DNA from 3 places in the Pseudoalteromonas sp. XMcav1-K genome. Region 2 is predicted to be linked to each of the others. Evidence: predicted binding sites of a transcription regulator. Region 2 holds the regulator's gene; each other region holds the start of a gene.

Evidence for each region. Region 2 encodes FliA, which starts transcription of late flagellar genes. Its sites were predicted from a motif close to CTAAAGNTNNNNNNNNNNNNGCCGATA; they were not measured.
Region 1: flgM (flagellar biosynthesis anti-sigma factor FlgM) is a predicted target of FliA. The motif match lies at 6,231-6,257, and genes of this name have one in related genera.
Region 3: ACHSBP_RS00530 (DUF5610 domain-containing protein) is a predicted target of FliA. The motif match lies at 7,990-8,016, and genes of this name have one in related genera.

Annotation. Positions count from the first base shown of each region.
Region 1 covers NZ_JBIPJE010000019.1:454-10,926, reverse strand. Annotated here, with positions in the region: gene ACHSBP_RS01195 (thymidylate synthase) at 1-520, shown strand, start outside; gene galU (UTP--glucose-1-phosphate uridylyltransferase GalU) at 545-1,423, shown strand; gene ACHSBP_RS01185 (FlgO family outer membrane protein) at 1,512-2,111, shown strand; gene ACHSBP_RS01180 (FlgO family outer membrane protein) at 2,123-2,764, shown strand; gene ACHSBP_RS01175 (FlgO family outer membrane protein) at 2,775-3,335, shown strand; tRNA gene ACHSBP_RS01170 (tRNA-Arg) at 3,415-3,491, shown strand; gene ACHSBP_RS01165 (flagellar assembly protein T N-terminal domain-containing protein) at 3,703-4,851, opposite strand; gene ACHSBP_RS01160 (LPP20 family lipoprotein) at 4,963-5,430, shown strand; gene flgN (flagellar protein FlgN) at 5,459-5,872, opposite strand; gene flgM (flagellar biosynthesis anti-sigma factor FlgM) at 5,876-6,196, opposite strand; gene flgA (flagellar basal body P-ring formation chaperone FlgA) at 6,328-6,984, opposite strand; gene ACHSBP_RS01140 (chemotaxis protein CheV) at 7,185-8,117, shown strand; gene ACHSBP_RS01135 (protein-glutamate O-methyltransferase CheR) at 8,135-8,959, shown strand; gene flgB (flagellar basal body rod protein FlgB) at 9,023-9,427, shown strand; gene flgC (flagellar basal body rod protein FlgC) at 9,430-9,852, shown strand; gene ACHSBP_RS01120 (flagellar hook assembly protein FlgD) at 9,865-10,473, shown strand, end outside.
Region 2 covers NZ_JBIPJE010000035.1:182,237-192,709, forward strand. Annotated here, with positions in the region: gene ACHSBP_RS07030 (chemotaxis response regulator protein-glutamate methylesterase) at 1-544, opposite strand, end outside; gene ACHSBP_RS07035 (chemotaxis protein CheA) at 556-2,769, opposite strand; gene ACHSBP_RS07040 (protein phosphatase CheZ) at 2,784-3,557, opposite strand; gene cheY (chemotaxis response regulator CheY) at 3,574-3,957, opposite strand; gene ACHSBP_RS07050 (RNA polymerase sigma factor FliA) at 4,008-4,724, opposite strand; gene ACHSBP_RS07055 (MinD/ParA family protein) at 4,733-5,590, opposite strand; gene flhF (flagellar biosynthesis protein FlhF) at 5,583-6,965, opposite strand; gene flhA (flagellar biosynthesis protein FlhA) at 6,987-9,095, opposite strand; gene flhB (flagellar biosynthesis protein FlhB) at 9,177-10,307, opposite strand; gene fliR (flagellar biosynthetic protein FliR) at 10,317-10,473, opposite strand, start outside.
Region 3 covers NZ_JBIPJE010000014.1:349-10,821, reverse strand. Annotated here, with positions in the region: gene hemE (uroporphyrinogen decarboxylase) at 2-1,069, shown strand; gene nfi (deoxyribonuclease V) at 1,106-1,771, shown strand; gene ACHSBP_RS00555 (TonB family protein) at 1,752-3,137, opposite strand; gene sthA (Si-specific NAD(P)(+) transhydrogenase) at 3,271-4,692, opposite strand; gene ACHSBP_RS00545 (fatty acid desaturase) at 4,708-5,844, opposite strand; gene fabR (HTH-type transcriptional repressor FabR) at 5,972-6,592, shown strand; gene trmA (tRNA (uridine(54)-C5)-methyltransferase TrmA) at 6,614-7,711, opposite strand; gene ACHSBP_RS00530 (DUF5610 domain-containing protein) at 8,047-9,162, shown strand; gene murI (glutamate racemase) at 9,231-9,992, shown strand; gene ACHSBP_RS00520 (RNA-binding protein) at 9,982-10,449, opposite strand.

The DNA.
Region 1 (10,473 bases), on a different contig from region 2:
GGGGCGTGCTTGGCAAAAGCCCGATGGTACAACGCTCGATCAATTGAAAAAGATTGTTGATAACCTTAAAAATGGCGTTGATGATCGCGCCGAAATCTTAACTTTTTACAATCCAGGTGAGTTTGATATGGGCTGTTTACGCCCATGTATGCACACACATACATTCTCACTGTTGGGTGATACGCTTTATCTAACATCTTATCAGCGCAGCTGTGATGTGCCGCTTGGTCTTAACTTTAATCAGATTCAGTGTTTTGTACTATTAGCATTAATGGCACAAATCTGCGGATTAAAAGCGGGTAAGGCGTACCATAAAATTGTAAATGCCCATATTTATGAAAACCAACTTGAGTTAATGCGTGATGTGCAGCTAAAACGCGAGCCGTTTGAATCACCAAGCTTAACCATTAACCCAAATATTAAAACGCTAGAAGATATTGAAACATGGGTGACTACCGATGATTTTACGGTGGAAGGCTATCAATATCACGAGGCGATTAAATACCCATTTGCCGTATAACTACAATTAAGGAAGAGAATAATAATGAAAGCAGTCATTCCTGTAGCAGGCTTAGGCACACGTATGTTGCCAGCAACCAAAGCTATTCCAAAAGAAATGCTTCCGATCGTCGACAGACCATTAATTCAATACATTGTTGAAGAAGTTGCCGCAGCTGGCATCAAAGAAATCGTATTGGTAACGCACTCGAGTAAAAACTCGATTGAAAACCACTTTGATACGAGCTTTGAGTTGGAAGCGACGTTAGAGCGCCGTGTTAAACGTCAATTACTTGAAGAAGTTCAGGCGATTTGTCCAAAAGATGTAACGATTATTCACGTACGCCAAGGTGAAGCAAAGGGGTTAGGGCACGCTGTTGAGTGTGCCAGACCAATTGTCGGCGATGCGCCGTTTGTCGTGGTGTTACCTGATGTAATTTTAGATAACGCGAGCTGCGACTTAAATAAAGATAATCTTGCCGACATGATTACCCGTTTCAATGAAACTGGCCACAGTCAAATAATGGTTGAAAAGGTTGCTGATGAAGACGTCGATAAATTTGGTATTGTGAATATTAACGGCAATGAACTACTACCTGGTGGCAGTACAGCAATCAAAAATATTGTTGAAAAGCCAAAGCGCGATGAAGCGCCTTCTAATCTTGCTGTGGTAGGGCGTTACGTTTTAGATAAATCCATTTGGCCGCTCCTTAAGAAAACGCCATTGGGCGCTGGAAATGAGATTCAACTTACCGATGCCATTGCAATGCAAATGAAAGAGCAGCAAGTCGATGCCTACTACATGAAAGGTAAAAGCCACGACTGTGGCTCAAAGCTTGGCTATATGAAAGCTAATATTGAATATGCACTGCGTCGTGATGACCTTAAAGATGAATTAAAGGCGCATATTCAGTCGTTACTTTAGTTTTTCAATGCTTTTTGAGAATGCCACTTCAAAGTGGCATTTTTTTTGCTTTATTTTTGTGATGTCAATGTGTTTGAAGGTGTCACAAATGAAACAAATTTTTTGCATTGGTTTTACTAGCCTTGTACTGTTGGGTTGCTCAAGTGAGCCTGTAATCACACAACCAATTGAAGCTAAAGTATTTAATCAAACCAATGTATCTGAACGAAATGTGCATAGCTTTGCAAAGCAGCTTGCCGTAACTATGTTTGATACCATGCCTAAGTTAAATGCAGATAATCGCATTGCAGTGGGAACCTTCTTGCCGGAGCAAGATCTCAAAGATAAACAAGACCCGCAATTGATGACCCTTGGCAATCAAGTTCAGGCAAGTCTACAGACACTTTTTACGCAAGTTGGTGCAAGCGTTATAGAATTTAAAACTTCAGAATATATCACAATTGCCGATACCCAAGACATTATGCTGACACGCGACAAATCACAGTTGTCTGATAACTTGGCTGTTGATTATTTTTTAACAGGTACAATCAGCAAGATTGAAACGGGCTTTTTAGTGAGTGCAAGATTAATAGACTTATCTGATAAACGGGTTGTTTCGGCAGCAACCGAAATGTTCCCAGCTAACGTTAATTGGCAGCAAAGCAAGATATCGTTACGTGATGGAAAACTTTATAGGAGTACATACTAATGAAGGTTCGCATGGTTAAATCAATCGGAGTCGCTTCAATAGCTGCTGTTGTGGTTGGATGTACTACATTGGGTAACAATACAACGGTTGCAGCTAGTGACGAAACAACTGAGCAAGTAGATAGTCGTTTTCAAGCTTACAGTGCGGATTCGTTTATGGCGAATAAGGGGACGGTTAAAGAAATTAAAAATATTAACCATTATGTGCGAGGATTAATGCATCAACTTGCAGATAATGTTAAATACGTTAACCAAAGCACTCCAATTGCTGTGACTAGCTTTGTGCTGCTTGATAGTGATTTACAAAAAACTAATTTAGTCGGTAATCAGATTGCTGAAAGTTTTATTCATGAAATTCATAAGCTAGGTTTACCTGTTTTGGATTACAAGACCACTGATTTTTTCCGAGTGAGTACGGAAGGAGACTATATTTTTAGTCGGGACTACATGGAGTTGCGTTCGGATTTACCAATAGATTATGTGTTATCAGGTACCCTAACGAAGCATCAGAAAGGGTATTTAGTCAATGCTAGAATCATTGGCATAAAGTCGAAAGCAGTTGTGGCGTCAGCGCAAGGGCTCGTGCCAGATTATGCGATAAAGTCACTGCAAAATACCAAAAACAACGATGGTATTCCGTTACGCAAAGGTTAGGGCAGTATTTATGAAACATTTAATCGCGGGAGTAGCAATACTTGCTTCTGGTTGTCAAACTACAGTGCAACAATCTCAAGAACAGAAGAAAGTGTATCCTGTTGCACAACATCAACCAGCGAATCGAATTGCACCAATTAATGACTATTTGCTTGATGAATATGCGGAACAAATCGCAATGAAATTGATGGCCAACCTTGATGCAGAGCCAGAACTGGTTCGTTTAGCCGTAACATCATTTGTCGATTTAGATGATAACCTACAGTATGCAAGTCGATTTGGAAATCAACTTGCTGAATCGATGCTGACAGAAGTTCAGGCATATGGTTTAAATGTAGTAGATCATAAAGTCATGCCAGTTGTTCGCATAGATGGTAATGGTGATTACACCTATTCTCGTGATGTTAAGCAACTAAACTCTCAAGGTGTTATAAATGCCGTGTTAAGTGGTACGTTACTATATAAAAGTAACGGTGTGGTGATTAACTCTCGCATTACTAGCTTGAGTGACCAGCGTATAATAGCCAGCGCCAAATACACCATCCCATACAGTGTTGCATTTGATGAATAGCACGTAAAGGTAAACTGTTGTTCCTATAAGTTGCTTGCTTTCTCTTTTTACTCTTTGATAATCTTGAATAAATGATATTGTTCTCGTAGCTCAGTTGGATAGAGCATTCGCCTCCTAAGCGAAGGGTCGCAGGTTCGACTCCTGCCGGGAACGCCATTAACGCCTATAAAGTTTTAACCCGTCTTTTTTGTTATTTGAACGTCATTAAACAGTCTTTTAAATCGAGCTATCTTTTATTGCTATGTAGCCGCGTGATTAACGTATTTCTTGAAGGTTACGTGTTTAACCCGAGTTATTTTGCGATAGAACAGGTTATTAAAACTAAATGCTAAGCTCTGGCTCTAGCCCTAGCCCTAGCCCTAGCCCCTTAGAAGCTTGCTAACGTAACCAAATCACCAATTTGTACGTTTGCCAGGAGTTTGTCGCCTATCACTTGGGCAATGGCGGTGTTTTGATTTATCTGAGTGACTCTCAACTGGTAATCAGTATTAACAATAAGCTGCTTTTGATTAAACCCTTTGCGCAGTGCTACTTGCAGCTTTTGTCCTTTCACTAGATTATTTTCAGCGCCAAGGCTAATGATCACGGTATCGTGATCCACGCTTAAAATACGTGCTTGCGCTGGAATACAGGCAAGATAGCTTGCTAAATCTTGGCCAAGCTTTAAGTTGATATCTGATATTGCTTGTCCATAAGGCATGGTCCAAAATTTTTCACTGTTCACATCGATACGGGCTGTTTTTTTGGTTTGCCAAGTGGCAAATGTATCGTAGTGTGTTTGTTTTAGCAGTTCGCCAGTTAAGCCATTGTATAGCGCCGTATTAATCGAGAAAAAACGTTCATAAGCTTTATTTTGCCAAAATGCTAACGATGAACTCTGTTGCTCACCAAGAGATAAGTCTTCTATTTGCGATATCCAGACAAACTGACTGTTATTTTGGTCGGCAATTTGTTGAATAAGGGCGCTTGAGTTGGCATCAAAATGCGCGGTGAACAGGTTTTTGGTATTAAGCTTACGGTTAATATCGGCTTTTGTGTTGAATAAATGGGTAAACTGATACAAATGCTTTGCGAGCTTTTCGCTGTATGCTTTTGGTAATTCAAAAATTTGACCATAAGTTGCATGGCTCGGAGTTTTAAAACCTGTTCTTGTTAGAGCCACATTCTTTTTAATCGATGAATTTTGGCAAGTCTCGCTATTATCTAAAATATCTAGTCTAAGTGTAATTGAGAGCGTGTTGTCTGATTGAATTTCATCAATTACTTCAATCTGATCGATTGCTCCATGAGAGTAAACTTGGGTACTTGGTGTTTGCCAAATGCCATTTACCACTTGCTGTAGACTAGTAACTTGCGCACCTGAAAAGAGTAAAGCTTGCTGAATAGCGTTTTCGGTTGCCATCATTCGAGCTTGCTCAACATTACCATTGCGTATTTTGGCTTGGCCGGTTGATTCATACCAAATTGCATGAGACGAAAAGCTCACAATAAAAAGAAGTAATACTAGATGTCGCATAGCGCAGCTCTCAATTTAAACCTTAGTCTGTATATTCAATTTCTGTACCAAACTATACAGTGGCGCGAAAATTGCTAAATCAAATGTAATATGCATTTGTATGGTGGCAACATGTTGAAATCAATTTTCAAAACGTCAACTCTGGTAACGAGCTTATATTTATTAGGTGGCTGTAGCCAACTGTTTGATAAACATATTGAATATGAATACCAAACACCAGATAACTACCCAGTGCTATATGCGGTAGGGTATGCACCGATCAGTTTGCAACCCGGTACAACAACCGAGCAAAAATCGATTATGGCAATGAAGGCATCAAAGCTTGAGGCTTATCGTGAACTTGCGGAACAAGTCTACGGACAAAAAGTTGACGCGCAAACGAGTGTTAAAGGCCTAATCGCTAGTAATGATACTTTGAAAGTACGTGTACAAGGTGTTGTACGTGGTGCGAAAGTAACAAAAAGCTACGCTGTGGGTGATACGTATGCAACAGAAGTAGAGCTAGATATGAAATTGGTACATGACTTATATATTGGTCAAACAAAACCAAGAAACGTAAAAAAAGTAACCTACTACTAGCAGGTTACTTTTTATTAGTAAATTCAGATTACGCTTTTAGCCCGCGAGCAATCGGGTTAGGTAGAGAGAAAGATTTGCCCGTTTTGTCGTATCCGGTATGACTTTTACCAAATAAGATATTCTTCAACTTTTGTGAAGCAATCTGGCTTTGATTTGCTGCTACTTGATTCACATCATTCTGCTTTTTGCAGTCAGCTAATACCTGATTAATTTGGTTGATTGTTGGCTGATATTCTGCTTTATCAATACCGTCTTGATCGATTAATTTGGCAATGTGTTGGTCACGTTGCTGAATGGACTGCAACGATGCAACTTTGCTTTCAACAACAGATATTAAAGATTCATGATCGCGCGCAACTATAGCTTCTAATTCCTGCTTTAGGATGTCAGCCATAGTATTCAACTCATCAAGTTGTTGCGCTAATATCTGTTCTAGATTCATAAACTATCGACCGAAAAGTTTAAATTCAAGCTTATTGATATTTTCAGCAAGCTTCTCTGCATCAATTTTGTATTCGCCGTTAGCGATCGCTTTTTTAAGCTCGTTTACTTTTTTCTCATCAATACCTGATGATTGCTCCGCTTTTTCATTTAGCTTTTTAAGCTGTTGAGCTTGCGGTGTAATGCTCACTGAATCGCTAGTTGCCTTTGCAGTAGCAGTATTCACTTGCACTTGTTTATTAGCAGTTTCAGACGCTTGCTGCTTAGAGCTTTCAAGCCTGACGTTTGCTTGGCTGTTTGAGCCTTGATTTATTTGATTAACCATGACAGTTCTCTCTACTAAGATTTCACATCTTATGTATCGGCATCTCGGGTACAACCTTTAATAAAAAATGCACTATTTTTATTAAATTTGTAACCTCTTATTTAACCTGAAATTTCTACTAGAGTACAGCGCTAAATTGTGACTTTTACCAGCTCAGTGTTTAAAACTCTTGCCTGAATTTTCTTTTTAGATTTTACATTGCGAATACTAATGTTGTCGCCTATGCGTCCATCTTCAAGCGCTTCACCTTGTGTTTTAATTGTCATGCCTTTAAAGCTTGCCAAAATAGTAATTTTATCGCCTTTACAAATAGTACAAATATAATTGTAGTTGATAGTTTGTCCCGCACGAACATTTCGTTTACTGCGGCTACCTATTAAGTTAGTACTCGATTTAAATTGATTCGAACGCGTTAAGTGTTTTGCAACTTGCTTGCTGGTTAAATGTTGTGCGGTAATTCGTTGCCCTTTACTGATCCCTTTTGCTGCCGTAATCACTTCAACGAGCTCTAATTGCTTTACATGCACAAAAACTTGCCAATTATTTTGGTCTAAACACTTAATTTTTATAGTAGATTGCCGATTAGTATTGATAGGATTTGCGGCACTTACTTGCAACTCGCGCTGACATGTTCGCGTTTTAATACGAGTGTCGAGCGGTAACGCCGTAATCGACAACTGCGAATTAGGGTGTTGGTTAGGGTTGGGTTGTTTGTTATCGGCAACATAATCTATTGCGATTTGCTGCAATTCTAACTTACTGTAAACCTTTGCTTTGAGTGAAGTCATAGCAAGCGCAGTAATTTGTATTAAAATAAAGAAATAAAGATTTTTTTTAAACAAACTCATAATGTTTCGACTATGCTTTATGGGTAAAACAAGGTATAACTAGCGAGTGTCAAAATTATGGCACATCAAGGTTATACGGTAGTACAATAACAAAGAAGCAAGAAGTATTCCTTTTCATTGCTTCAAGTTAGGAGATTGAAATGGCAGGCATTTTAGATTCGGTTAATCAGCGAACGCAACTCGTAGGTCAAAACAGGCTGGAGTTGTTGCTGTTTAAGTTAAAAGGCAGGCAGCGGTTCGGAATTAACGTATTTAAAGTACGTGAGGTTTTACAATGTCCTAACTTAACGGCAATGCCAAAATCTAATCATTATGTTAAAGGTGTGGCGCACATACGTGGGCAAACAATTTCAGTTATCGATCTTTCTTTAGCTATCGGTGGCCCTGGGATCCAAGATACAAAAGATTGTTTTATTATCATCACTGAATATAACCGTTCAGTGCAGGGCTTTTTAGTCGACTCGGTTGAGCGTATCGTTAATATCAACTGGGAATCAATTATGCCACCGCCGTCAGGTTCGGGCCGTTATTCGTATTTAACTGCAGTAACTGAAATCGAAAAGGAACTGGTTGAAATACTGGATGTAGAAAAGATCCTGAATGAAATTTGCCCAGTAAACACCGAGGTGAGTGCTGATTTGGTTTCAGATGGTGAGATGCAAAAAGACCTTGGCGAACGTATTGTATTTATTGCCGATGATTCGACAGTTGCGCGAAACCAAGTGAAACGCGCGCTTGAGCCATTAGGCGTGCAAACTGAGGTGGCAAAAAATGGACGCGAGGCGCTAGTTCGCCTGAAAGAAATTGCCGAGAAAGATTGTCAAAGTGTGGTCACTGAACGAGTAGCGCTACTTATTTCAGACGTAGAAATGCCAGAAATGGATGGGTATACGCTAACAGCCGAACTAAAGGCTGATCCCAGAACAGCACCGCTTCATGTTATATTACATACATCACTCAGTGGTGTATTTAATCAGGCGATGGTTGAAAAAGTCGGAGCTGATGATTTTATTGCGAAGTTTAACCCAGACGAGTTAGCTACTGCGGTTAAAAAGTGGGTTCATGAAGATTAGACCAGCGAGTAATAAACTTGAACAAAAACTTAGATGATAAAGAATATCAGCAATTTAAAAGCTTTTTAGAGCAGCAATGTGGCATTGTGCTAGGTGACAATAAACAGTACCTAGTAAAGAGTCGTCTTGCACCTTTAATGGCAAGGTTTGATGTCGACTCTTTATCAGAATTAGTGACTAAAACGCTTAGCCCGCGTGAACGTCAGTTAAGGGCTGCAGTTGTTGATGCAATGACAACTAATGAAACCCTGTGGTTCCGTGATACATATCCATTCGAATTGCTTAAGAATAAACTTTTCCCTGAACTTTCGGAGCTGCGTAGACCTATTAAAATTTGGTCTGCTGCAAGTTCTTCAGGGCAAGAGCCGTATTCAATCGCTATGAGTGCCGCTGAATTTAAGCAGTCAAAGCCAGGGGCGCTAGCGGGCGTTAATATTGTTGGTACAGATATATCTAACACCATGTTAGATATCTGTAAAAATGCTGAATACGATTCGCTTGCGCTGGCACGTGGCCTTTCACCTGAAAGGCGTCGCAAGTTTTTTACGGATTCAGATCACGGTATGGCAAAAGTGAACGATGATATAAAGCGGATGGTGAGCTTTCGCCACTTAAACTTGTTAGATTCGTATGCACTTATGGGGAAATTTGAAATCATTTTTTGTCGTAATGTATTGATTTATTTCTCACCGGAAGTTAAAGCAAAAATTATTAAACAATTTCACCAAGCCCTTAGCCCTAAAGGGTACTTATTTCTAGGCGCGTCAGAATCTATGACCGGATTAAGCGAGGATTTTGAAATGATCCGCTGTAATCCAGGTATCATTTATCAAAAAAAATAATTAGTCAGTAGCTCTGGCTTACTATTTGCATAACTTCTTCAAAGTCACTTTTTTGGAGAAGTTATGGCTATCAGTTTTGACAGAGCACTCGGCATTCATCCGCAAGCTACTCTTGCTCGTTCGCAAAGAGCAGAAGTGCTAGCAACCAATATTGCTAACGCAGATACGCCAAACTACAAAGCGCGAGACATCGATTTTTCAAAAGCCCTTGAACAGGCTAAATCGAGCCAATCTAAGCGCTTGTCGACCACTCACGAAAAACACTTCGATCTATCTATTAATAGTTTAGAAAGTAACACCTTGTATCGAGTACCCACTCAGCCTGATACCGGTGACGGTAATACTGTGGATATGCAGGAAGAACGTAGTAAGTATGTTCAAAACGCAATGGAGTACCAAGCGAGTATTAACTTTTTAGGCGGTAAGTTTAAAGGCTTGAAAAAAGCACTAGGTGGGCAAGGGGCATAATTATGAGTCTATATAATGTATTTAATATTTCTGGTACTGGCATGAGTGCACAATCTGTGCGTTTAAATACGACTGCAAGTAATTTGTCTAATGCTAACTCAGTGAGTTCAAGTGCGGATGAAACTTATCGTGCGCGTCATCCTGTTTTTTCTGCAGAATTGAGCAAAGCGGTTAACGCACAACAAGGTGAAGCGGTTGGAGTAAAGGTGCTTGGTATTGTTGAAAGTGACAAACCGCTTAAGCGTGAATTCAATCCAGAACATCCGCTGGCTGATAAAGATGGCTTTATCTATAAGCCGAATGTCAATGTTGTGGAAGAAATGGCAAATATGATTTCGGCATCACGTAATTACCAAACCAATGTTCAAGTAGCTGATGCAGCGAAACAAATGCTGTCTCGTACTCTGCGCATGGGTCAAAACTAATAGGAGCTGATCATGACAACAAACGTGAGTAACGATAGTTTTATTGATTCAGTTAAATGGAAAACACCTACAGGTGTTCCTGAACAAAATGATAACGATCAGCTAAAACAAGAAGATTTCTTTGCATTGTTAACGCAGCAGTTATCGTATCAAGATCCGACAAAACCTGCGGATAACGATCAGATGATTGCGCAAATGACAAGCTTTTCGATGGCTGATGGTATTAGCCAACTGAATGCAAACTTTGAAAGCTTTGCTTCAACGATGACTTCGAATTCTGCACTACAAGCATCAACATTGGTTGGTAAAGATGCACTGGTGCCATCAACGGTACTTGAACTGAGGGATGGCAAAACATCTACAGGTAGTGTGGCGCTGGATACCTCTGCTCATGATGTCACCGTAAAAATCAAAAATGCAGCGGGTGAGGTTGTTCGCACGCTGGATATTGGTTCGAAGACTGCGGGCGCAGCAAAGTTTGAGTGGGATGGCAAAGATGAAAGCGGTAATCCGTTGCCACCTGGCAATTACGCGATGACAGCGGAAGGACGAGTCGCAGATGGTGAGTATATGAGCTTTCCAACTGGAGCGTTTTTGAACATTTCAAGTGTTAGTTTAAAA
Region 2 (10,473 bases):
TTGCCGCACGCGAATCAACCGGTGTGGAGCGAGCAGCAAAAGTTCTATCAGGTTGACGTAACGTTGGGCTAGTGCTGCGTTCAGGTGTTGTTCTTGCCGTTGGCGCTTGATTTAATGTTGCACGCTGTGGTCTAAAACCACCTACTCGGCGACGGCCTATTTCTTTAACTTTTTGTTGAAGTACTTTCGTTGCTTCTTCTTTGTCGCGAGCAATATCTTCAAACTTTTTAGGTAAAAAGTCTAACGCGCCGGCATCAAGTGCATCAAGCGTTGCACTTGCTCCATCATGCGTTAACGAAGAGAACATTAATATTGGTGTCGGCGTTTGCTGCATTATTTGCTTTACAGCGCTAATACCGTCAAGCACAGGCATCTCAATATCCATTGTGATAACCGATGGTCGTAATTCGGCAGCTTTTTCAACCGCCTCTTTACCATTGTTAGCTGTGCCAATCACTTCAATATTGGGATCTTGACTCAAGATTTCACTCACACGACGGCGAAAAAAGCTTGAATCATCTACTACTAAAACCCTAATTGTCATTAAGTGCTCTCTTACTTTTTATTGCGACCTTGGCCTGCGTAGTGCTTTAACAAGCTTGGTACATCTAAAATTAGTGCAATGCCACCATCTGACGTAATTGTTGCACCCGCCATACCCGGCGTACCTTGCAATAAAGCATCTAATGGCTTGATTACCACTTCTTCCTGACCAATTAAGGAATCAACCACAAAGCCCATTTGTTGCGTACCTAATTGCACAATAACAACATGCCCCTGCGAACGCTTTTGTTCGCTGCGAGGATTCCGTAACAACCATTTTTCTAGATAGAACAACGGAATCGCTTTATCACGGACGATAATCGTTAGCTGCCCATCAACTAGATTTGTTTTAGTAAGATCTAAGTGGAATATCTCGCTTACACCCGCAAGTGGCAATGCAAACGTTTGCTGACCAACTACGACCATTAAGGTAGGTAGAATAGCGAGCGTCAGTGGTACTTTAATTTCAAGTACTGTGCCTTTACCTTTTTCTGATTCAATATTCACTGTACCGTTTAATTGGGTAATTTTGGTTTTAACCACATCCATACCCACGCCACGACCAGAAATATCAGAAATCTCTTCTTTGGTAGAGAAACCTGGCGCAAAGATTAAGTTATACGCTTCGTTGTTTGACAGTCGAGCTGCCTGATCGGCATCTATTACACCTTTACCAATCGCTATACTTTTCAGCTTTTCTGCGTCCATACCCGCACCATCATCTTCAATGGTAAGCAAGATATGATCACCTTCTTGAGATGCTGACAGCGTCACCGTACCGGTGCGTGGTTTACCTGCAGCTTCACGATCGTCTGGCATTTCAATACCATGATCCACCGAGTTACGTACAAGGTGAACTAGTGGATCTGCAAGTGCCTCAACAAGGTTTTTATCTAAATCTGTTTCTTCACCAACTAGCTGTAAATTAATTTCTTTTTTCAAGCTGCGCGCTAAGTCACGTACAACGCGAGGGAAACGGCCAAATACTTTTTTGATTGGCTGCATCCGGGTTTTCATTACCGCGCCTTGTAAGTCTGCGGTCACCACATCTAAGTTAGAAATGGCTTTACCCATACTTTCATTACTAACGTTAGCACCTAAGCTGACAAGTCGATTTCGAACCAATACCAGTTCACCGACCATATTCATGATTTGGTCAAGGCGTTTGGTGTCAACACGCACTGTCGTTTCAGCCGGTGGCGCTGCCGGTTTAGCTGGTGCTTTACTTGGCGCTGCAGCTGGTTTGGCTGCACTTGGCGCAGCAGGCTTAGCAGCTACTGGTTTTGGTGCTGAAGCTTGTGGTTTCGCCGGCGTTGGCTTAGCCGCAGGAGGTGGTGTTGGCGTTGCCGGTTTTGCCGCTACCGCCTCAGTATTAAATGATTTTTCAGCAGTGCTTGGCGCACTGCCCTTGCCATGAAGTTCATCAAGTAAGGCTTCGAATTCATCTTCGGTAATGTTTTCATCGTCACCCGATGAAGCCGCAGGAGCTGCGCTTTCTGGCGCACTTGTCTCAGACGCGCCACCGAATGAACCAGCGCCATGTAATTCGTCGAGTAAGCTTTCAAATTCATCATCAGTGATTTCATCAGAGTCGCTACTTTCACTCGCTTCTGGCGCTGCATTAGAGGCTGGGCCATTACCAGAGCCGTGTAACTCATCTAATAAGCTTTCAAATTCTTCTTCTGTGATATCGTCAACGCTATCGCCAGAAGATTGTGCTTCATCACTTGGCGCATCAGCATCAAATAAAATATCAACAAACGGGTCTTCTTCGACTGCTTCTGGTTCGACAATTTCTTCTGCTGGCGCTTCGGCTACCGGTGCTTCATCTGCGCTTTCAGGCTGACTAAGTCTATGTAGTTCTGCCAGTAGCTGCGGGTCAGCAGGATCGGGCTGAGCGCGATTTTGAATGTGAGCAAACATTTCATTGATGGTATCAAGTGCCTGTAAAATCACATCCATTAATTCAGGAGTAACCCTGCGTTGGCCTTGTCGTAAAACATCGAAAATATTTTCTGCGCCGTGACATGCATCGACTAGCTCTGTCATAGACAAGAAGCCAGCGCCCCCTTTTACGGTATGAAACCCTCTAAATATCGCATTCAGTAAATCAGCATCTTCTGGATTATTTTCCAGTTCAACTAACTGTTCTGAGAGCAACTCTAAGATTTCACCGGCTTCGACTAAAAAGTCTTGTAAAATATCTTCATCGACATCAAAGCTCATGCATTTTTCTCCGATTAGAAGCCCAAACTAGACAGCAGATCGTCTACTTCATCTTGACCTGAAACCACATCTTCACGTGATTCAGCATTTATAATTGGACCTTCAGCTACTTGGTCTAATTCACCATCAGCAACCATTTGTTGTTCTTGTTGTATTGTCGTTTCAGGCGATTCATCATGTTCTACAGGTGTGCCAAACACAGTTAACATATGAATCAGGCTATCCTCGACTTCTCGGACAAGCTCGATTACGCGTCGAATAACTTGACCTGTGAGGTCCTGGTAACCCTGGGCCATGAGCACTTCTGTCATTAATGCATTTAATTTATCAGAATTTGTTTTTGCTTCGTCCATAAAGCCGTTTAGCTCATGACATAACACTTTAAACTCACCAACTTTAAGATCTCGCGACATTAATTTGTCCCATTTGGGCTTAATATTGTTGAGACCTGTTTGCAAGTTATCGGCAATAGGCAGCGATGCTTCAACGGCGTCCATCGTTGTATTCGCAGCTTGCTCTGTCATTTCCATAACATAATTGAGACGTTCTTTTGCGTCAGGGATAGACTCAGTTGTTAGCGCCGATAAAGTGGTATCAAGTTGAAAATTTTTCAATGAATCATGCAGTTGACGAGTTAGTTTGCCTACCTCACCAAATAATTCATCTTGCTCAATTGCCGTAACTTGCTTTAGCAGCTCTTGCGCTTGTTGTTGCTCATCGTTTTCAAGAAACGCAACTAGCTGCTTAGCTTGTTCTAAGGTAATTTGAGGCGCAGCACTTGCTGACATAAACCTCTCCTTCCCGTTAGCCTAAACGCTCAAAAACTTTATCAAGCTTTGTTTTAAGCGTTGCTGCTGTAAATGGTTTAACGATATAACCGTTTACACCTGCTTGCGCTGCAGCAATGATCTGCTCTTTTTTGGCTTCGGCAGTTACCATTAGTACCGGTATGTGTTTTAGACTGTCATCCGCGCGAATCGCGCGCAGCAAATCTATACCTTGCATACCTGGCATATTCCAATCCGTAACTACAAAGTCAAACTCTTGGTTTTGCAGCATTGGTAGCGCAGTGCTACCGTCGTCTGCTTCTTGCACGTTTGTGAAACCAAGATCTCTTAACAGGTTTTTAATGATTCTTCTCATCGTTGAAAAGTCGTCAACTACAAGAATTTTCATGTTTTTATCCAAAATATCCTCCAGTGAGGTATGCACCTAATTGTTTACTTACTACTTTTATTCTATATCCAGTCATGGACTTTTGCTTTAAGGCGCACCATGGCCTGACTATGTATTTGGCTCACTCTTGATTCACTCACTTCAAGAATTAGCCCAATTTCTTTTAAATTCATTTCATCATTGTAGTAAAGTGACAGCACTAACGCTTCTCTTTCTGGCAAAGTTTGTATTGCCTCTACTAACGCTTTATTAAATTTATCCTGTTGAATATCAACTAATGGATTTTGTTCTTTATTGCCGAGCCCTGCGTCGATGACATCTTCATCAACACCGAGATCTTCAATGCCGATAATTTTACCATTGCTTATATCCCTTAGAATATGATGGTACTCATCTAACGTAATATCAAGTTTTTCAGCTACTTCACTGTCTTTTGGTTCACGTCCGAGTGATGATTCTAGCTGATTGATGACCGCGGCGACTTCACGGGCGTTTTTATGTACTGAGCGAGGTACCCAATCTCCTTTACGCGTTTCATCAATTATTGCACCGCGAATACGAATACCCGCATAGGTTTCAAAGCTCGCACCTTTACTGCCATCAAAGTTCTTAGCAGCCTCGATTAATCCTATCATGCCTGCCTGAATGAGGTCTTCGACAATAACGCTCGCCGGCAGACGCGCTAAAATATGGTAGGCAATGCGTTTAACCAACGGCGTATGCTGTTCGACAAGTTGCGATAATTGATTTTGATTAGCATAGGCAGCGGTTCTTTTCATAGGCGTTCCTAATTACTAACCAGTTTCTCAATGAAAAACTCTAGGTGTCCTGACGGCTGATTTGGAATTGGCCAGCTCGCCGCTTTAGTTGCAAGTGCTTTGAACGCAATTGCTGCAGGCGATTTTGGAAATACGTCAACAATGGTTTTTTGTTTACGAATCGCTTTTCGAATATTTTCATCAAATGGAACTGTTGCGACTAGCTCAAGCGATACATCTAAAAAGCGGTCGGTTACTTTTGATAATTTTGCGAAAAGCTCTTGGCCTTCTTTTAAGCTGCGTACCATGTTCGCAACTATTTTAAATTTGTACACACCGTGCTCACGGCTTAACACTTTAATCAGTGCGTAAGCATCGGTTATTGATGTTGGTTCATCACACACAACAACAAGCACATCTTGTGAAGCGCGAGAAAAACTAAGCACCATATCTGAAATACCGGCCGCAGTGTCAACGACTAATACATCATAGTGTGAGTCTAATTCGCCAAAAGCGCGAATAAGGCCAGCGTGTTCAGATGGTGTTAATTCCACCATATTTTGAGAGCCAGATGTCGCAGGTACAATTTTCATACCATACGGCCCTTCAACTAAGATATCTTCGAGGTCACATTCACCTGAAAGCACGTGAGAAAGATTACGCTCTACACGCAAACCCAGCATTACATCACAGTTTGCTAAACCCAAATCGGCATCGAGTACCAGTACTTTTTGGCCTTGCTGAGCCATGGCGATTGCCATGTTTAGAGAGACATTGGTTTTACCAACTCCCCCTTTACCTCCAGTTACCGCAATTACTTTTACAGCCTTGTTGTTGTTTTTCATTTTCCGCAGGCCACTAGCTTGATCTAATTCTGGGTTAATCATACATTCCTACTGCTTGATGCGCCATGCTTGATGCACGTCTTGCTTGCGCGTTTGTTCGTTTTGCATACAACTGCTGAGCTTTGCTGACCAATTTTTCCGCATTTGCCACACGAATGTCCTCTGGTACACGCTGCCCATTGGTAAGATAGCCTATTGGCAGACGATTTTGAATGGCTACACTGATAATTTCACCTAAACTTAGACATTCATCAAGTTTTGTGAAGATACAACCACTTAACTGTACCTGTTTGAACTGTTTAATCGCCTCTTGCTGTACTTCAAGCTGTGCTGTTGAACTTAACACAAGGTAACTGCGAATATCTACTCGGCTATTGCGCATTAAGGTGTTGAGTTGTTCAGTCAAACGTATATCTCGTTGGCTCATTCCTGCTGTATCAATTAATACTAGACGCTTATTTCTTAAATGATAAAGAATTTCAGTGAGTTCTTCTGCATTTTTAACTTGCTTTACTGGGCAGCCAATAATACGACCATAAGTCGATAATTGCTCATATGCGCCAATACGATAAGTATCTGTTGTGATTAGTGCGATATTGTTGGCGCCAAATTTTTGTGCGCCAAGTGCAGCTAGCTTTGCAACTGTGGTAGTTTTACCTACACCAGTAGGACCAACTAGCGCATATACGCCACCACGACGCAAAATCTCATTATTTGCAGTGTATAGCTGTTTGCTCAGCATATTAAGTGTTTCTTGCCACGCTTGACGCGGTGCAACGTCATCTGGAATAAAACACGCAAGCTGGTCCGCTACTGCTTCACTGATACCCATACCTTTCAAACGGTCGAGTAAAAGAGCACGAGTTGGGTCACGGCGCGCCATATCTTCATTCATTAAGCCAGAAAGTTGGTGCTCAAGTAACTGTCTGATCGATGCCATTTCATCACGCATTGCTTGCATTTCATCAAGCGACTGAGCTTGGTTGCCATAACTGCTTTGTTGCTTTGGCTTAGCAAAGCTATCAAGGGCATCTTGCTGTGTCGATGTGAGTGAATCATCGTCATCAAACCAATTACGAGGCTGCTTTGGCTCAGGTGCTTTATCAAATTGAGGTGATTTTTTCGCTTGGCGCTCAAGTAATGCCGATAAACTATCTGCTACCGCTGCTTGTTTTTCAGGGGTCGCTGTTTGTGGTTTTGGCTTAACAAAATTATTACTAAAACGAGGCTTTTCTTCGCTTAACTTAGGCGCTGCAGGTGCAGCTTGCACTGACTTTTCATAATCAACAGCTGCCACAATTTCAACACCATCAGCCATGCGCTTATTTGACATGATAACTGCATCAGGACCTAGCTCATGCTTTACTTCATTCAACGCGCTGCGCATATCTTTAGCAAAAAAACGTTTAATTTTCATGTGACACCTCGTCTCTACTTATCACTGTTGACCGACTGAGCAAACAATTTTGATCTGCTTTTCTTCAGGTACTTCCTGATATGACATCACGCGCAAACCCGGTAGGCTGTGTTTCACAAATCGCGATAACACGCTGCGCAACATACCTGATGTCAACAGTATTGAAGGTTCACCCGCCATTTCCTGGTTTTGATGTGCATCGCCGAGAGAATTTTGTAGTCTTTCTGCGAGCCCTGGCTCAATGCCAGCACCTTCGTCACCTGCACTTTGAAGGGACTGATGCAACATCTGTTCCAACTCAGGCGCCAATGTTATGACAGGGATTTCTGGTGCATTGCCAGCAACGTCTTGAACGATTAATCGACGCAGTGAGATTCTAACTGCAGCCGTTAGTACGTCTGGGTCTTGGCTACGAGGGCCGTACTCAACGAGGGTTTGAACAATCGAACGCATATCGCGAATTGGCACACCTTCATTAAGTAAGTTTTGCAGTACTTTTACAATTGTAGTGAGCGGTAAAATATCAGGTACTAAGCCTTCAATTAAACGCGGATGCGACTTGGCTAGCATATCAAGTAAGTTTTGTACTTCTTCATGACCCAATAACAAGGCTGCGTTATTGTGTAATAACTGAGAAATATGTGTTGCAACCACAGTTGCAGCATCAACCACGGTATAACCAAGTGATTGTGCTTCATCTTTTTGTTCTGGTGCGATCCACACAGCATCTAAGCCAAATGCAGGGTCTTTGGTCGCAACCCCTTTTACTTCACCAAATACTTGGCCTGGGTTAATCGCCAATTCGTTATTGTGTTTTAATTCACCGTTACCACTAGAAACCCCCATTAATGTGATGCGGTATTCGTTCGGATCTAGCTCTAAATTGTCTCGAATATGAACCGGCGGTACTAAAAAGCCAAGCTCTTGAGATAACTTTTTACGCACCCCTTTAATGCGGCTCAGTAATTCACCACCTTGTGCTTGGTCGACAAGTGGAATTAAACGGTAACCAACCTCTAGGCCAATTACATCCACTTGCTGTACATCATCCCAACCCAACTCTTTTTGCTCAATTTGCGCTTGCTCTTGGCCGGGTGAACCGCCTTTTGCAACCTGTTTCGATTCTTCTTCTGCTTTTTTCGTTTTAATGCGCTGATTCACATAAGCCACACCGCCAATTAAAAAGCCTAACCCCAAGAACGCAACTTTCGGCATGCCTGGCACTAACCCCATTACAATCAAAATACCTGCTGCAATATAAAGGGCTTTATCATTGCCTAATTGGGCGTGAAATTGCTCGCCCATGTTTTGCGATTCATTTTGACGCGTTACCACAATCGCGGTACCGATAGATAAAAGTAGCGAAGGTAATTGAGCAACAAGGCCATCACCTATCGTAAGTAGCGTATATACTTCCATTGCACGACTAAACGGTAAATCATGCTGGATCATGCCAATAAATAAACCACCAATAATATTGATAACAAGAATGATAATACCGGCAATAGCATCCCCTTTTACAAACTTACTGGCACCATCCATTGAGCCGTAGAAGTCTGCTTCACGAGTTACTTCGGTGCGGCGCTCTCGCGCTTGTTCCGCGGTAATAAAGCCTGCATTTAAGTCTGCATCAATCGCCATTTGTTTACCTGGCATTGCATCTAAGGTGAAACGTGCAGACACTTCTGAAATACGGCCTGCACCTTTGGTAATTACCACAAAGTTAATAATAATTAGAATCAAAAATACAACTAAACCAACAGCATAGTTACCGCCGATCACAACTGAGCCAAATGCTTCAATTACCTTACCCGCTGCATCGCCACCTTCATGACCTTCAAGCAACACGACTCGGGTACTGGCTACATTCAGCGCAAGGCGTAAGATAGTGGCTATTAGCAAAACGGTTGGGAAAATACCGAAATCGAGAGGCTTCAAGGTATACAAGGTAATAAGTAGAACGACCAGCGATAACGCTATGTTAAAAGAGAACAGTATATCGAGTAAAAACGCAGGCATTGGCAACACAACCATACCGAGCGCAGCAAGCACAAGAATAGGTGTACCTATACCTTTCAGGTAATCCGATTTATTTGCGTTTAGTTGATTTAATGTGGCCTTGAAGTCCATACAGCAGCTATTCAATATATTGACACTGGTATAGCTAAAGCAAATACCGTTCCAACAAGAAAAGTAGCGATAACTTACTGTTTAGTATTTGAAATCTTCAGGTATTGGTAGCTCTTTAGCGAGTTTTTCTGGGCGTTTACCACGCCCTTTATTAAACTGTTTTAATTGGAAAACATAAGCAAGTACTTGTGCCACCGCAACGAACAACTGCTCCGGAATTTGCTGACCCACTTCACCGGTGTGGAACAATGAACGTGCCAATGCGGGCGATTCGACAATCGGTACGTCAAAGCGATCTGCTATTTTTCTAATTTGCAGCGCTATTTGGTCACCACCGATAGCAATAACCATAGGAGCGCCGGCTTTAGCGGTATCATATTTAAGTGCAACAGCGTAGTGAGTTGGGTTTGTAACTACCACATCGGCATCTGGCACATCTTGCATCATTCTGCGCTGCGACATTTCTCGCTGGGTACGACGAATGCGGGCTTTGATTTGAGGATCACCTTCGCTGTTTTTGTATTCATCTTTAACCTCTTGCAAGGTCATTTTTAGCTGTTCGTTATGATTCCACTTTTGAAATGGTGCATCAATTGACGCTATAACGATTAGCGTCATCGCCAGGGCAAAAAACATCCACGCCAAGATCCACAATGCGTGTTCAATATTACCAGGCACAGCCTCTAAGCTCAGGGTAAGAATTTCGGGGAAATAGCCTTTGATTAAGTAAACAGCAACCGTTGCAATCAGGCCAAACTTTAATAATGCTTTAACTAATTCAATGGCCGCTTGTTTACCGAACATGCGGGCAAAGCCTTTGAGAGGTGACATTTTACTCGCTTTAGGTGCAGCTGCTTGCCAACTAAAATTAAAACCACCTAGAAATGTATTGCCAATTACACCTGCAACCAATAAGCACAACACAAACATTGTCATGCCATACCAAAGTTCACTTGCAACTTCACCCCACACCGAGAACATCTTGGTTGTGTCATAGACTTCATTACGATTTAGCGAAAGCAAACGCCCCATCACATTATATAAGCCTACAGCGATGTCTTTACCAAACAGTAAAAAGCTCACGGCAGCAGCAATCAATACAAAGGTGGTGCCCGTTTCTTTTGAGCGCGCTACCTGTCCTTTTTTCGCTGCGTCTTGCAGCTTTTTGGGGGTGGGTTCTTCGGTGCGTTCTTGATCTGAGCCTTCAGCCATATCCGTTCCTTACACCTGACAACCAACAAGATCGCACATTAGCTCAACCATTTTTAGCCACTGAAATTCAAATTGCGCAGTAAAGTTAGTCATTGTTGCCCAAATAATTACAAGGCCTGCAAGCAATGTAAACGGGAAACCTATAGTAAAAATATTAAGTTGCGGC
Region 3 (10,473 bases), on a different contig from region 2:
CATGAGTGAATTAAAGAACGATCGCTATTTACGTGCGCTACTTAAACAACCTGTAGATCAAACTCCAGTATGGATGATGCGTCAGGCTGGACGTTATTTACCAGAATACCGTGCAACACGCGCGCAAGCTGGCGACTTTATGAGCTTATGTAAAAATGCTGAATTAGCGTGTGAAGTAACGCTTCAGCCACTACGTCGTTATCCACTGGATGCAGCGATTCTTTTCAGTGATATTCTGACGATCCCTGATGCGATGGGTTTAGGCTTATACTTTGAAACAGGTGAAGGTCCTAAATTTGAACGTCCAATTCAGTCAATGGCCGACGTTGCTAATCTACCAATTCCAGATCCAGAAGATGAACTGGGCTATGTGATGAATGCCGTGCGTACAATTCGCCGTGAATTAAAAGGTGAAGTACCGTTAATTGGTTTCTCAGGTTCGCCTTGGACACTTGCAACTTATATGATTGAAGGTGGTAGCAGTAAAACATTTGGCAAAATTAAAAAAATGGCTTTCTCAGAGCCTGAGATTTTGCACATGCTACTCGATAAGCTTGCTGATTCAGTTATTAGTTACCTTAACGCACAAGTTAAAGCCGGTGCGCAATCGCTGATGATTTTTGATTCATGGGGTGGTGTACTATCGCCGCGCGATTACAAAGAGTTCTCATTAACTTACATGCAGAAAATTGTAGATGGGTTAATTCGTGAAAACGATGGTCGTAAAGTACCTGTTACTCTATTCACTAAGAATGGCGGTTTAAACCTAGAAGCGATCGCAGCGACAGGCTGTGATGCAGTAGGCCTTGATTGGACTGTTGATATTGCTGACGCGCGTCGTCGTATCGGTGATAAAGTAGCGCTACAGGGTAATATGGATCCTGCAATGCTTCATGGTACGCCTGAGCGTATTCGTCAAGAAGTACAGCGCATTCTAGAGGGCTATGGTGACGGAACTGGTCATGTATTTAACTTAGGTCATGGTATTACACCAGAAGTTGACCCTGAAAACGCTGGAGTGTTTATCAACTCGGTAGGTGAACTAAGTAAACAGTACCACAACAAATAATGTACAGAGCCTTGCACTAGCAAGGCTTTTTTCTTTATGGCGATTACAGATTCTATTACTTGGCCTGGCAGCGTTGCCAATGCGAAGTTAATTCAACAAGAATTAGCTGCTAAAGTTAAATTAACAGCAATGCAAAACTCTGTTCGATACATTGCGGGTATTGATGTTGCATTTCCTAACAAGGGTAAAACAACACGAGCTGCCATTGTGGTGCTCAGCTTTCCTAGTCTAGAAGTGGTTGAGCTGACTGTTTATGAAGCGCCGACCGTAATTCCATATATTCCTGGAGTATTAAGCTTTCGAGAAGGTGGTGCAATACTAAGTGCGCTTGCGCAACTCAAAACCTTACCTGATGTTTTAATGTTTGATGGTCAGGGTATTGCGCATCCGTTGGGACTCGGAGTAGCGAGTCATATAGGCGTTATTTTAAATGTGCCGACACTAGGCATTGCGAAAAGCTGTTTGGTTGGTAAATTTGATGAGCCGGAGTTAACTAAAGGGTCGATTTCAGACCTGGTGATTAATTATAAGAAGAGTGGTTATGTGGTGCGTTCACGGGATAAAGTGAAGCCGCTTTTTGTTTCGCCTGGTCACTTAATAACAAAAGAGCAAGCTTTGCAGCTTGCTCTTCAATGTGTTACTAAATATCGTTTACCAGAGCCAACTCGGCTCGCCGATAAGCTTAGTAAGAATCAGATGTAGTATCAGCCATCATTGATGCTTCACTAAGTTCAATTAACTTAATGTAGTTTTGCGCTGGCCAACTTCGATTATTCGCTTCATTCAGTGCTTGTTGCAGTAACACTTGACCTTCTTGTACACGGCCAAGTTCAGAATGTGCACTACCAAGTACTGATAATAGCACTGGGTGATTATTATCAACCGCACGCGCTAACTCTGCATATTTAATTGCACTTTGTGCGTCACGTAACTCAGCAACGTCAGAAAATGCAAGTAAGCGAGAATATTCGATCATTGCCGGTAAATACTGGCTATGCGCTGCAGTTTTTAGCATTTCAGCAGCGGTTTCAACATCATAATGAATACTGCCGTAATTTAGCATGATGCGTGCTAGTTGATATTGCGCGCGTTCATTGCCAGATTCTGAAGCACGTTGTAACCAGTTAAATGCTTTTTCTTCATCAGGTTGGCAACCTTCACCATTTTCAAAACAGTGCATTAAGCGCATTTGTGCATCATGATTTCCATTAATAGCGGCTTTGTAATACCAATCGATATGCTCGTTTTCAGATGCTTTTTCAAGTACACCGTGTTCTAACATTAATGCATAGCGATTTTGTGCAACACTGTTGCCTTTATCTGCAAGCTCGACAAGCTTGGTTTTGTATTCAGTAAGTGCACGCTCAAATTCACGTTTAACTTTGCTATTTTCAGAGCCAAGCGTAAATGAAGCAACCAGATCAAATACGCGACGCGGTTCACCTGTTGGGCTTACATCAGGCTCGAATTTCCATTTTTTCACTGCTTCTAAAGCAGCTTCATCGATAACGCCTTTTGGAAATGATGCTAGAATTCGGCTATCTTCAACGACCCCACTTTCGTTGACATTATAGCCAATTGTTACCCAAGCTTTAGACGCTGAACGAGTGTTGCCATCGATTTCAGGTTCTACACGTTCTAATAATTTAGCGCGCTCAGGAAAGAAATTGGTATGCTTTGAAATAGGCGCATAGCGTAAATCATGAAGCTTTTTACCAAAGCTATCTTTTAAGTCGATATATGCTTCTTTTGCTTCTCGGCGCGAAGGTACCTGCTTACGTAATTCGCGATATTTATCTTTCGCTTGTGGGTGGCCAAAATCTTTAGCTAATAAGTACCAAGCGTAGGCTTTGGTGATATCTTTTTCGACGCCTTGGCCATTTAAATAGGCAGTTGCGAGATCGTATTGCGCATTAACATGACCAAGTTTTGCAATCTTGGTTAGTTCGCTCACATATTTTTCAACATCTCCCTGTTTTTCATAATACTTTGCAGTTGAATAGTCCGCAAAACTGCTTACAGAAAACAAAGATAGTGCTGAGGCAAGTAATAGAGTGGGGGTTTTCATACTTAACAGCCTATTATTATTTTTTTAGGCTTTTAAGTTTACAATAATTTTACACGATCTCAAGCATTAGTTTAAAAAATCGGCACTTTATGTGAATGTTTGTAATAAACCTGACATAAAGTACCTTTTTGCTTTATTTAATTAACCGATTCAATCCGTTAAGCGCAGCTACTCGATAAGCTTCTGCCATTGTTGGGTAGTTAAATGTCGTATTAACAAAGTATTCTATGGTGTTGCCACCATTTTTTTGTTCCATTACTGCTTGTCCAATGTGAATTATCTCAGCGGCACGCTCACCAAACACGTGAATGCCTAGAATCTCTTTCGTTTCAATATGGAATAGGATTTTTAGACTGCCAACTTCTGTACCTGCAATTTGTGCACGAGCTAAATGCTTAAACTGTGCGCGACCTACCTCATACGGTACTTTTGCAGCGGTGAGTTCTTGTTCTGAACGACCAACTGAACTGATTTCTGGAATAGTATAAATACCGCTTGGAATATCACGAATGAGTTTTTTATTACATTCGCCTGTGGTGATGGCATCTGCTGCGATTCGACCTTGATCAAATGCCGCACTTGCAAGGCTGGGGTAACCAATTACATCGCCAACTGCGTATATATTTTCAACTTCAGTTTGATAGTTTTCATTTACTTTCAAATTGCCTCGGCTATCTGAGCTTAAACCAATCGCTGATAAGTTAAGCTTGTCGGTGTTACCTGTTCGGCCGTTGGCAAATAGTAGGCAGTCAGCTTGCATTTTTTTACCAGATTGCATATGCATAATGACGCAATCATCGCGGGTTTCTACTTTTTTAAACTCTTCGTTATGGCGAATTAAAATGCCGCTATTCCAAAAGTGGTAACTTAATGAATCAGATGTTTCTGCATCAAGGAAAGCGAGTAGGCGATCACGGGTGTTTATAAGATCTACTTTTGCGCCTAGGCCGCGAAAAATAGAAGCGTACTCACAGCCAATTACACCTGCACCGTAAATAATAATATGACGAGGGTCGTGCTTGAGACCTAAAATGGTATCGCTGTCGTAAACGCGTTTATGATTAAAGTCGATTTCAGCAGGGCGATACGGACGAGAGCCTGTCGCAATGACAATTGTTTGCGCTGATAATGATTCGCTCGAGCCGTCATCTTTTAAAATTGAAATCGTATTTTTATCAACAAAGCTCGCCTCGCCATGAATTAAGGTAATACGGTTACGATCATAAAAGCTGGTGCGTAAATTAACCTGCTTTGAAATTACGTTACTCGCATGATCTAAAATATCTGGGTAGGTCATGCGCTCTCTGTGAGCTTGTGAATTAAACAGCGGGTTTGAATTAAACTCAATCAAGCGACTAACCGAGTGGCGCAGTGCTTTAGATGGAATTGTACCCCAGTGAGCACAACCACCACCCACTTTCGGTTGTTTTTCAACAACCGCTACGCGCTTGCCACTTTTCGCAAGGTTCATAGCCGTACCCTCACCACCAGGGCCAGTACCAATTATAATGGCATCATAATCATACTGTTTTTTAGTCGCTTGTTTTTTTGTCACAGAGTGTTCCTTTAACTAGTTTATTGCGAGCCCTTTAATTAAGGCTTTGTTTAACGCCAGCCAGTTTTGTTGTTGGTTTATTAAAGACGCTTTAATGTCATTATACTGCTTTTTCAATTGTGATTGCTCACATTGCTGTATCACTTTGTTTTTGCGCATCTCTAGTAAGCGTTTTCTTACTTTATAATAGTGCTGTATTTTACTTAATAACAACTCATATTCGTGCTGTAGTTTATCTAATTGCACATGACTGTCTTGCTTTTCAAGCAAGGTGCGTTTGGTTTTTTCCATTAAAGTTGCCGCTTTTGCGCGTTCAATTCGCTCTTGCGGTGTTTTGCGTAACTTTGAGGCTAATCCCAAAAATGCTAGTGATTTTATCAGCCATTTTGTCGGATCGTAATGCCACCATCGGATACCATTGCGGTAATCAGATGCAAAAATATGATGGAAGTTATGATACCCCTCACCGTATGTGAATAACGCTAAAAAGCCATTGTCGCGGGCGGTGTTTGATTCAGTGTAAGGGCGAGAACCCCAAATATGTGCCAGCGAATTAATGAAAAAAGTGAAGTGTTGGCTCAGTACTAAACGCAATAAACCCGCAAGAAGTAACATTCCCCATACATTACCAAACACCAAACCAAGTACCAGTGGGATACCCAAGTTGGTAATCAGAGTAAGCGTCAAATAATGTTTATGTTGCCACATAACAACACGATTTTTTTGTAAATCTCGGCAGTTTGAGTAGTCGTTGTATCGATGTGCTTGATATTCGCGCAGCATCCAACCAATGTGGCTATACCAAAACCCGCGAGTCGCAGCGTAAGGGTCGTGTTCAGTGTCATCAACTTTGCCATGATGCAGGCGGTGATCTGAACTCCAATGTAACGCGCTATTTTGAATTGAGAACGCACCGCCGATGGCAAAAATAAATTCAATCACAGGATGGGTTTCATAAGTTTTGTGCGCCCATAAACGGTGATAACCGGCAGTAATTGATAAACCGCAATAAAACATACACGCAATAAATGCGATCCAGTTTGCGCTACTGTAGCCATACGCTAGACCGTACCAGGGCACGATGGTAACAGCAGCCAAAAAAGTGATGGTAAAAAAGAGGGTATTAAGCCAAATAATAGGTGGTTTTTTCATTCTTAAAAATCTCAGCGTACACTTGTACGCTAAAATAGTTTTATATGGCCTTTTAATCAAGTGAATTCGACAAAATTCATAAATATTTTTTCTGTGGTAAACTGCGTGCAAATTAGATGGGGGACGTATGTCGGGTATTCGCGCACAACAAAAAGAAAAGACAAGACAGGCTTTAATTGCAGCGGCTTTTAACCAGCTAAGTGCTGAGCATAGCTTTTCTAATCTAAGTTTACGTGAGGTCGCTCGTGAAGCGGGAATTGCACCTACGTCTTTTTATCGCCACTTTAAAGATATGAATGAGCTTGGGTTAACCTTAGTTGATGAAGCAGGCTTGATGTTGCGTCAATTGATGCGTCAGGCTCGCCGTCGTATTGAAAGCGGTGGCAGTATTATCAATATATCTGTGTTGACGTTTATGGAGTTTATTGATGAGTCGAGTAACCAATTCCGTTTATTATTGCGAGAGCGTTCGGGTACATCAAAAGCTTTTAGGGCGGCAGTTGCTCGTGAAATTAAGCACTTTATTCTAGAACTCGCGCATTATTTAGAAAACGAGACTGGTTGTGATGCTAATCATGCGTATATACAAGCAGAAGCAATGGTTACGTTAGTATTTAACGCAGGCGCTGAAGCGCTTGATCTCACTAAGCCACAGCGTGAACAACTTACCGAGCGTATTATTTGGCAATTGCGTTATATTGCTAAAGGGGCATCAAGCTATATCAAAGAAAAAAAAGCAGCTAAATAGCTGCTTTTTTTGATGGATGTTTTACTTGCGCGTTAAAAATACGCCGGATTCGATATGATGGGTATACGGGAACTGATCAAAAATGGCAAAACGCGCGATGGTATGAGTTTCAGTTAGTTGCTGCAAATCTCTTTCCAGCGTATCTGGATTACATGAAATATAGATAATGTTGTCATACCCTTGCACTAAATCAGTGGTGTCTTTGTCTAAACCTGCACGGGGCGGATCAACTAATATACTTTGACAGTTGTAACTTTTAAGGTCGATACCATTTAAGCGGGAAAACTCTTTTTCACCATTCATTGCCATAGTGAACTCTTCACTCGACATACGGATTATATCGAGGTTGTTGATTTTGTTTTCGGCAATATTAAATTGCGCAGACTTAACCGAAGACTTGGAAATTTCGGTGGCTAGTACGCGATTAAAGCTTGGCGCTAATGCAATTGAAAAGTTACCGTTACCACAATAAAGTTCCAGCAGATCGTTATTAAGAGGTTTTGAGACATCAATTGCCCACTCGAGCATTTGCTCATTTAGCTTGGCGTTTGGCTGAGTAAAGCTATTTTCAACTTGCTGATAAACAAGTTCACGATTATCTACATTCAGCTTTTCAATGACATATTCTTCACCAAGCACAATTTTTTGCTTGCGAGCTCGGCCAATAAAATCGATATCAAACTCTTCTTTTAGTAACGCCTTTAGCTTATTAGCCTCGTTTACCCATTCGTCATCAAGTTGCTTGTGATAAATCAAGCTAACAAGAATTTGTCCGCTTAATGTCGACAAATAATCAATTTGAAAGAGTTTACGACGTAAAATTTCATTCGGTTTTAGTAGCTCTAACAAACGAGGCATTAATTCACAAATTAATGGTGCTGCAGGATCAAACTGATCAACTCTGATTTTCTCTTTTGTTTCAGGGTCAAACATAATGTGAAATAAATCTTCACCTTCATGCCACACGCGAAACTCTGCACGTTGTCTGTAATTTTTTGCTTCAGACGCAAATACTTCTAATTTTGGCGCGTTAAACTGCGCAAATTGTTGGCTGATACGTTGTTCTTTTTCAGCAAGTTGTTCGTCGTATTGTGAAGTATCTATTTGAATTACAGGCATATGCTTTTTAACCTCTAGTGTGCGAGTCGCGCTATTGTAGGTTGTGGTTTTTCTTTGTCCAGTTATAGCATAGAAAAAATGTGACATACTTATACTGACTCACTTAAATAGCGAATCATTTGCGCGGGCTTTTTTGATTGCTAATCACGTTGTTATTTATCGATTTAGAAGGACTACATCAGAAAACTCCGCCTTAGCAACATCGAATAACATACTTAGCTAAGTGGTTATTACCATTATAGAAGGAAAACGAATAGTGCTTAAATTAATGATTTATACTTAAGTTGTTCACTATTTGGTCGATAAGTAGATGTTCTGAAATGGAGGCAATGATTATGAAAGTTGGTGGATTGGGGTATCAACCTGAAAACAAGTATGGTTTTTCTCAAAATAAACCAAACGAAATAGCACAAAACGCATCGTCTAAAGATGTTTTTACCATGTCTCAACGAATAACAATTGCAAGTCAGATCTCCTATCAAAAAATGATGGGGACAATACCATTTGAAAGTAAAGTGGAACCGCCAGCCACAAGTAATACGTTTGATTTTGAAGAAGTGGCTAAAAATGTACTGTCCTTTGTTAAAGGTGCCATTTTAGGTGCTCAAGCGGACGGAGCTGATGAAGGCTCACTGGCCAATATGCTTGAGCAAGCACGTAAAGGGATAAAGCAAGGTCTGGGTGAGGCAATTGAAGAGCTTAAAGACAGCGATTTGTTTAGTGATGATATTGAAAAAGGGGTCGAAAAAAGCCGTGAATTTATTTTTGATGGCCTAGACGAATTTGAAGAATCTTTATTTAACCCAGTAAGCGAGCAGTCAAAGTCTACGAGTTTTAATGCGCAGAATTATTATAAGCTAGAAAATGGTGCGAGTTACGAGATTAAAACAGCTGAAGGCGATGTAATTAAGTTAACATACAATAGTCAGTATCAGTCGTCGGAACAATTCTCTTATAGTAAAGATGGTAATGACGAGTCGTTCAGTTATTCGTCTTCTCAGTCGAGTTCACAAGCTTACTCATTTTCAGTCGAAGGTGATTTGAATGAAGATGAAGTAGCAGCAATTAATGAACTTATGTCAGATTTGCAAGAAGTTAGTAACGAGTTCTTTAATGGCTCGCTTGATGAAGCGTTTGAGCAAGCAAAAAATCTAAACTTGGATTCTCCACAATTGGTGGCTATGTCGATGAACTTGCAGCAAACAGAAGTAAGAGCAAGTGTGAGAGAATATCAAACGACGCAACCAGGTCGAGAAATTGCTAAGCAATTTGAACCAATAAATGAAGGGCTAAAAGAAAGCTATGACAAAGCGAAGCCACTCAATATTGAGAATCAATTGACGCAATTATTAAATTGGCTGAATCAACAGCAGGCTAATAAAGAGAATCTGTTGGATTACAGTACTAGCTTTTTTGAACAGCTAAATCAAAAGCAACAGAAAGAAAGCTAGGTCATCGCTTGTGAATTAAAAAATCTATGGCAAACTACTCGGGTTAATAACGTATTAGGTCGGGTAGTTTGGCTAAGCACATTGTTGTATTTGATTCTGGCATTGGTGGCACATCGGTACTTGAACATATTCAAGCGAGTTTACCGAGTGCGAAATTCAGCTATCTTATGGACAACAAATACCTGCCGTACGGAAAACGTTCTTCACAATTTTTAACGCAGCGTATTACTAGTCTGTTAACTCAATTTATTAAAGTAATTGAGCCTGTCGATATATTGGTTGTTGCCTGTAATACTGCGAGCACACAAACATTAGTGCAACTTCGCGCACAATTTGATTTTCCAATAGTAGGCGTTGTACCTGCAATTAAACCAGCAGCAGAGAAATCCCTAAGCAAACGAATTGGCGTATTAGCAACGCCTGCCACAGTTGCAAATGAATACACCGCGACATTGATTAATGATTTTGCAAGAAGCTGTGAAGTTGACTTATATGGTTCTAGCGAACTAGTAAGATTAGCTGAATACAAGTTCTGGTTTAATACATTAGATATGCAAGCGTTAGCTCAAGAACTCGATAAATTAGCAATAAACAGTGAAATTGATCATTTAGTTTTGGGGTGTACGCATTTTCCTATTATTGCAAATGAACTTAAACAGTTAATAAAGCATGATTTACAACTACTCGACTCTGGTGAGGCTATTGCAAATCGTGTATCGAGTCTCATTGGCGAGTGTAATGTAGTAGATAATAAAAAGCAGCCAGTAGATTATTATGCTACGGCTGCTTTAGAACAGACTAAATTACAAATCTCAGTGATTAATGATTAACACTATCATCCGAAGAATTATTGTCATCTGACTTTTGTTTCGCTTCACGTACTTTTAAAGTGCGCTGTTGAAACTCTTTATCATTTAATGCCGAGATAATTTTATCGGCATCCTTTTCTGCGACTTCTACAAAACCAAAGCCGCGACGTTTACCAGTATGCTTATCCTTTAATAGGCGAACAGAGAATATTTTCCCGTGTTGTTCAAATAAACTTCTAACAACCGCTTCGTTTGCCTTATAAGGTAAATTACCCACATAAAGTGATTTACTTGCCTCTTTCTTTTCAGTTGCACCATTAGCAGAAAAGGTTGCAAGAACACCACCAATCAAAATGCCTACAGCAATAGCCAAAGATGAACTTGTAAGTACTGATGATAATGCAAAATGAACTACGGCATAGCCGATAAGAGATGCGATAAAAATTATTATTAATGATTTTTGTTGCGATGAACTCATTTTAAAGATTCCGAATTACACAAA